DNA from 2 places in the Brevibacillus sp. SAFN-007a genome. Region 2 is predicted to be linked to the other one. Evidence: riboswitches for the same ligand, from Rfam matches in the RefSeq annotation. Region 2 holds a riboswitch; the other holds the start of a gene.
What was found. A riboswitch is a leader RNA that binds a small molecule or an ion and turns the genes downstream of it on or off. The one in region 2 is predicted to bind cyclic di-GMP.
Positions count from the first base shown of each region.

Region 1 (3,705 bases), on a different contig from region 2:
GTGCGAATCGCTTCCGGTGTATAGCCGCGACGGCGGAATCCTGCAATGGTTGGCATGCGCGGATCGTCCCAGCCATCAACGACGTTCTCGTCTACCAGCTGCTTCAGCTTGCGTTTGCTCATCACCGTGTTGGTCAGGTTCAGGCGGGCAAACTCGTACTGGCGGGGAACGTGTTCCATCTCGCACTCTCGGATCACCCAGTCGTACAGGGGACGATGGTCTTCGAATTCGAGCGAGCAGAGCGAGTGCGTCACGCCTTCAATCGCATCCTCCAACGGATGCGCGTAGTCGTACATCGGATAGATGCACCATTTGTCTCCCGTGTTGTGGTGTGTCGCATGGGAAATGCGGTACAAAACCGGATCGCGCATGTTGATGTTCGGAGACGCCATGTCGATTTTGGCACGCAGCACTTTTTCCCCGTCCTTGAACTCCCCGTTGCGCATACGTGCGAACAGGTCGAGGTTTTCCTCCACGGAACGGTTGCGGTACGGACTGTCTACCCCCGGCTCGGTCAACGTTCCGCGCAGTTTGCGTATCTCTTCGGCAGACAAGTCGTCCACGTAGGCTTTGCCTTTTTGAATCAACAGCACCGCACGCTGGTACATCTCTTCAAAGTAATCCGATGCAAAAAACAGCCCGTCCCACTCAAAGCCCAGCCATTTGACGTCTGTTTTGATCGCTTCCACGTACTCCTTGTCTTCTTTCACCGGATTGGTATCGTCAAAACGGAGATGGGCTTTGCCATTGAATTCGCTTGCCAGCTCAAAGTTCAGGCAGATGGCTTTTGCATGTCCAATATGAAGATACCCGTTCGGCTCCGGCGGAAAGCGGGTAATGACTTCCTTGACCTTGCCTGATTGCAGGTCGTCAATCACGATATTGCGGATAAAATTGGATGACGCTACCTTGTTTTCCAATGAAATCAACCTTTCACTTCACCTTTACATTCCATAATACTGATTCTCCTCCGAGAGTTCAACAAAATCGGGCCGTTGTCCGGCCCGCTGCGTCTACCACTCCTGCTCTTTTGACCATTGCGATTGCGGCTGGCAATACAGCGAAATGATCGAGTCGAGGGACCGCTGCTGCTCGGTAATGCCGCGAATGGTTTGCAAATGCTTCGGTCGTACGAGATGAAGCAGCGGCTGTTCAACTTGATTGAAACGCTCGAAGGCGGCGGCGGCAATCTCATCCCATTGACGATAATAGCGAAGCAGATCGTCGGGCATGACCCTTGAGCGACTCGTACCGGGCTCCGGCAAACAATCGAACGGTTCATCCAGGTTCAGCGTCCCGTAATCATCGGTCAGCTCCTCGCCGGGTAAAATGTCCCGTGCTGCCAGCTCCAAATCGTACATCGTCGCTACGCAGGTCGCATGGAAGCTATGATTGACATACCGCGCCTTATCCCAGCAGAGGATGTATTTGCCGAATTGATTCTTGAACGAATATTTTTGCACATCCTGTTTTCTCAATGGGTCCAGTTTTTCCACAAAGGCCGGGTCTAATACCTGATCGAGGTCATCCTGGACCCAGACGATCGTGCCTTTGGGAATGAGCTTTGTCGCAAACACACCGTACCCGATCTCATCGTTGATATAGCGAAGCTCTGTGTCGGGATGCATCATGGTCGTTGTTTCACTCCTTGGCAAATGTGCCTTTTTACCATCATAAGCAGTTCGGCCAACAGAGGTGTGTGAATGTCGGTGAAAAACGCATGTTTACCTGATCGCTCATTTTTTCTGGATAAAAATATTTTTTCTATTTACCCCCATCGACAAATAGTCTATAGTATGGACAAACAGACCTTAGGAAATTTTTCCTGTAACAATGGCATTATATTTTCATTGATATCGAAACGGCAAACCCGGGGAAATCCGGCGACGCAAAGCTACAGGGGCTACCTCCGCACGAGCGGACACGCCAGCCAGCTACCGAAATATTGGTGTAGGACAAGACCAATGATCCTATATCATTGGTCTTTTTTTGTGCGCAAAATGTCTAATTTTGTCCATTTTTGTATGAATGAGGAAGTTTTGTCGCGAGTAAGGAGGTGAGGCTGCAAGAAGCTGGCGGATTGTTAACATCCTTTTACACACCCATTAGGAGGCCTCATGAGATGTCATTCTGGAAAAAACTTTCTACCTTCGCTCTGACTGCCGCCGTCGGCCTGACAGCATTCGCTCCGGCCCAGGCTGCCAACCGTCCCACATCAATGTCGCCAAACGCCATGGTCACAACCCCTCACTATCTGGCTACAGCTGCAGCCCTGAAAACACTGAAAGACGGCGGAAACGCAGTAGACGCCGCCATTACCGCGGCTTCTACTCTCGCCGTCGTCTATCCGCACTACACGACCATTGGCGGGGATAACTTCTGGCTCATTTACAACGCCAAAACAAAAGAGCTGAAAGCGTTGAACGGCAGCGGACGAGCAGGCGAAAAAGCAACCATCGAATACTACAAAAGCAAAGGCTACACCAAAATTCCTTCCCGCGGCTACGAGTCAGCCAACACCGTTCCCGGAGTGGTTTCCGGCTGGTGGGAAGCTTACAACTACGCCCACAAAAGCATGGGCAACAGCAACCTGCCTTGGCACAAGCTGCTGGAGCCAGCCATCGGATACGCGGAAAACGGCTATCCCGTCACGCCCAACCAGGTGTACTGGACCAAATACGCAACGGACCCTACAGACAACGAGCTGAAAAATCTCCAGCGCTTTGAGGGCTTCCGCCAAACATTTCTGAAGCCAAATGGCGAGCCGTATGCGCCAGGCGAAATTCTCAAGCAGCAGAACCTTGCCAAAACGTTGCGAATCATTGCCCAAAAAGGCGCCGACGGATTTTACAAAGGCGAAGTCGCGCAAAAAATCGTAGCAGACCTGCAAAAGAACGGCGGATTGCTCACGCTGAAAGACTTTGAGCAGCACACCTCCACCTGGGCCGATCCGATTACGGTGGACTATCGCGGCTACAAAGCGTACAATGTGCCGCCAAACTCCCAAGGCATGGCCTCGCTCTCGATTTTGAACGTGCTGAACAACTTCGACCTCAAGAGCATGGGCGAAGGCACGCCGGATTACTACCACACGATCGTCGAAGCCACCAAACAAGCTTTTGCCGACCGCGACAAATGGCTGACTGACCCGGCATTTGCCGATATTCCTGTGGACGAGCTGTTGTCCAAGCAGCACGGAAAGGAACTGGCGGCGCGCATTGATATGAAACAGGCGGCAAAAGCAGTCGAGCCGCTCGATCCCAAAGGCGACACAACGTGGTTTGGCGTCGTAGACAAGGATGGAAATGCCGTGTCGATCATCCAGAGCCACTATTTTGACTGGGGCTCCGGCATCGTCGTGAAAGACACCGGCGTTCTTTTGCAAAACCGCGGAAGCTACTTCTCCCTGGATCCGAATCATATCAATCACCTGGAGCCGGGCAAGCGCACCTTCCACACGATCAACCCGGCCATGCTCTTTAAGGGAGACAAGCCGTACCTGCTCTACGGAACACAAGGAGGCGAAGGCCAGCCGCAGACACAGGCTGCGCTCGTCACCCGCATCGTCGACTTCGGCTTCAGCGTCCAGGATGCGATCGAAGCGCCAAGATGGCTGCATGGCCGCAACTGGGGCTCTGACTCCAACAACCTGAAAGTCGAAAGCCGCATTCCGCAGAACGTTCTCGACGAACTGGTGAAACGCGG
Region 1 is NZ_JBQCKK010000002.1:183,621-187,325, reverse strand. Features, by position in the region: gene ACTHO6_RS04280 (glutamine--tRNA ligase/YqeY domain fusion protein) at 1-929, opposite strand, end outside; gene ACTHO6_RS04275 (SET domain-containing protein) at 1,014-1,631, opposite strand; cyclic di-GMP riboswitch class I at 1,854-1,942, shown strand; gene ggt (gamma-glutamyltransferase) at 2,123-3,705, shown strand, end outside.
Region 1: it holds a riboswitch for cyclic di-GMP, as region 2 does, so the genes downstream of both, ggt (gamma-glutamyltransferase) here and ACTHO6_RS19925 (GNAT family N-acetyltransferase) in region 2, are expected to answer to the same signal.

Region 2 (3,705 bases):
GTCCGGTTTTGCTTACATATGCAATCCGCGAATTTGTTGCTCGATTTTTTCGAAGCCGCCGGATACTTTGACGATTTCCTCTTTTTGCTCAGAGACGAGCACGAGCACTTCTTCCAGGCTTTCCTTGTTTTTGTCGGTGATGTCTGCGTTGATTTCGACTTTGGCGTTGACTTCCTGAATCATGCTGTGGACGTTGACGATAAACTCTTGCAGATTTTTCGTTTTCTCTGCGAAGTTGTGCATGTAGCTGTCCACATTCGTGAACATTTCCTGCACTTCCATAATTCCTTCGCTGTTTTTCTCGAACGAAAGCTGGGACTCGGAGATCATGTCGGAGACGAGCTTCATTTTTTCGCGAATCGTCATTAACAGGGTAGAGATCGATTCGGAGGACAGCTTAGAAGACTCGGCCAGCTTGCGCACCTCGTCTGCCACGACGGCAAAGCCTCGGCCATGTTCGCCTGCCCGGGAAGCCTCGATGGTCGCATTCAGCGCCAGGAGGTTGGTTTGTGCCGAAATATCCGAAATGGTTTGGATGATCTTCTCGATGGATTCCGTTTCTTTGTTCAGTTCTTGAATCAGCTTGTTCGTGCCCTGGATGTCCTTGATGAAGCGTTCGAAGTCGCTGCCGATGTTGTTGATGCGTTTGCTGCTCTCATTGGTCGCTTCCTTCGTAGATTCCACGTAATCGTGCATTTCTGTCACAGAGCGGGTGATATCCTCTACCTGGAGGCTGGTTGTGCCCATCTCGCGGCGCAGCTCATTGGTGTTGTCTGTCTGGATGGAGAAAGAGCGCATGATCTCCTGGAGGGCGGCAACGGTCTCAACGGCGCGCACATTCACGCCATCCGTGACCTTGTTCAGATTTTCCTGATACTCCTGGACAGAGCTGAGCGATTCGTTGATCTGGTCCAAAATGCGTTGCAGCGACTCTTTGGATGCGATTGCTTGCTGTTTTTGCTCTTCGCTTTCCTGTTGCAGCTTGTTGTTGAAAACGGCGTGCATCATGCTCGTAGCAGACACGAAGCAGAAGGCCAGCAGGTAGTACATCAGGTGTACCGGATCGGACGTGTAGAAAATCGCTTCGCCGTTGGTCAGGAAATAGTAGGTGACGATCCCGAGGGCCGCAAGGATGGTCAAGATGTTAATCAGTCTGTCCTGATAAATCCCCATGACCGCGACGAAGAACATGATCGTCATAATATTGACCAGCCAAGGGTCCAGTCCCACGATGACGAACATGAAAATGCCAATGACGGCAAAGTTGAAAAACTTCATGAACGGGGCCATCTTGTCCCGCAAGGCGGGCCGGTTGGAAAGGTAGGCAAACGGTGCCAGCACGCCGTACAAAATACCCAGCACGGTCAGAACGAAGGAGAACGGAACCCCCATGATGAGATTCACGATCTGGACGATGGTAATAATGCTCGCAAATACAATGACGACCCAGTTATTTCTTCTTTGTAAAAGTTCCATGTCAGCTAACCTCGACTTTTATTTGTTTGCAAAGCGTTTGATACCAGGCAAATTCGGGCTTGTCCTTGTTCAAATAGGCTTCTTGCAGGTGGAAGACGGTCGGGATGGCATTCGCCCCTTTGTAGAAGACCATGTCCTTCACTTGCGTTGCTCTGACGTTGTATTTCCGGTTAATCAACTGAAAAAAAGCCGGATCTGCCAAACCGACTGCATGCGTATATCCATGTTTTTCGGCATAATCGATCATGAGAGCTACTCCCCAACGTCCCAGCTTTCCGCGGAACTTGGGCAACACAGCGAAACTGTCCACTTCGACGACCTTCATATCCCGCGTCAAAACGTCCTGAAACAAGTTTTGCAGATAAGCAGAAGATTTTTCATGCGGTGTGAATTCGAATGTCCCGCCTGGTTCGTCCTCCTCGGACAGCAAAAGGTAGAGATCGGAGCCGCTTTTCGCGTATTCCATTTCAAAGCCCATAGAGGCCCAGACGCTTTCCTTGATTTGATGAAAAAGTGCCAAAGACTCTGCTGAATCAACCAGTTTGTACATCATACTCCACTCCATTTTTCTCTCTCTTTGTTTTCTCATGTACAAGGCTACTGTTGATCGATAAAAGGGCGCCTCCTTTCTTGCAGGTGAACATAAAAAAGGCCATTCCACATACGGAAACAGCCCAAAGGTACCATCATCTTTGCTACCATGTTCATGATGTATGGCAACCCGGCTGTCATGGTCAAAGACTTTAGACCCGTGGTTTTGCGTCGCCACCTTTCGATGACTTTGCCTTTGTCAGTCGTTTGCGAAAAATGTATAGAAGTGTCGAATTATGCAAAATATAATCCAAGAGATGCGGTCTTGTCAAGTTTTGGTAGGGTAAAGTGACCCATTGTTCGAAAACAGGCCGTACAGAATTGGTAGTTTCGGCAGAGAAATACGAGCGAAAAACGAGAGAGAAGATAGGAACAGAGTCAGGCTGCGCCGGGACTTTTTGCGAATCGCCAGGGGGGACTCGGACTAGTTTGCGGGGAGGCGTAACAAAATTTTCCCATCCGTCCGATAACTAGAAAGAACAGGAGGGATGCGAACATGAATCAGGCCAAAGCGATTGAATTCCACTTTTCCGGAGGCTCGCTGGTGCAGATCGAGACAACTGAACCGGAAGAAATTATCCAGATGGTCGCCAACCAAAAGGACGGGTGGCTGCAATACGATGACATCGTCATTAATGTCAGAAACGTTTCTTACATTAAAGTGCGGGATCTGGCGTAAGAGGCTGGCCTGCCCAAAAAGCCCTCGATAGACAGAGGGCTTTTTGGCATGGATGGGAGTAAATAAGCGGTTTGCCCATCCCGGAATGCTTTTCCTGTTCGCTTTTCTTTGCTAAAGTCTCGACTCTTTTCGCAGGATGTGCTATCATGATACCTTGTTAACGTATTACCACTTTATCAGAGTAAAATAAAGAGAAACAAGCTGAACAAGGGGGAGACTCATGATGAAAAAATTTGCTTTTCTGTCCTTGCTTTTCGGAGCCGTCTTTTCATTGGTAGTCGGTTGTTCCAGTGAGAAAACAGGCGCTGACGCCAATAAACTGATTATCGGAATCGACGACAAGTTTGCGCCCATGGGCTTTCGCGATGAGAACAACGAGCTGGTCGGCTTCGATATCGACTACGCCCGCGCTGCCGGTGAAAAGATGGGCAAGCAGGTTGAATTCCAGCCAATCGACTGGGGTTCCAAGGAATCTGAATTGAACAGCGGTCGGATCGATCTGATCTGGAACGGATACACGATCACGGATGAGCGAAAAGAAAAAGTGCTGTTCACGAAGCCGTATCTGAAAAATGCGCAGGTCGTGGTGACCCTGGCCAACTCGGAGATGACGAAGCTCGCGGATTTGTCGGGCAAGGTGGTCGGGCTGCAAAAGCTGTCCTCGGCCGCGGATGCGCTGAACGCAAGCGATTTGAAGCAGCAGGTCAAGTCGATCACCGAGTACCCGGACAACGTACTGGCACTCTCCGATTTGAAAATCGGTCGCGTCGATGCCGTGGTGATTGACCAGGTCGTGGCGGATTACTACATGACCAAGGAGAAGGGAACGTTCAAAAAGTTGGACGAATCGCTGTCGCCTGAAGAGTATGGCGTAGGAGTGAAAAAAGGCAACGAAGCGCTGTTGAACGAGCTGCAAAAAGCGCTTGACGCTCTCAACCAGGATGGAACCGCCGCGAAAA
Region 2 is NZ_JBQCKK010000029.1:26,973-30,677, reverse strand. Features, by position in the region: gene ACTHO6_RS19930 (methyl-accepting chemotaxis protein) at 13-1,476, opposite strand; gene ACTHO6_RS19925 (GNAT family N-acetyltransferase) at 1,478-2,029, opposite strand; cyclic di-GMP riboswitch class I at 2,189-2,272, opposite strand; gene ACTHO6_RS19920 (hypothetical protein) at 2,564-2,746, shown strand; gene ACTHO6_RS19915 (amino acid ABC transporter substrate-binding protein) at 2,970-3,705, shown strand, end outside.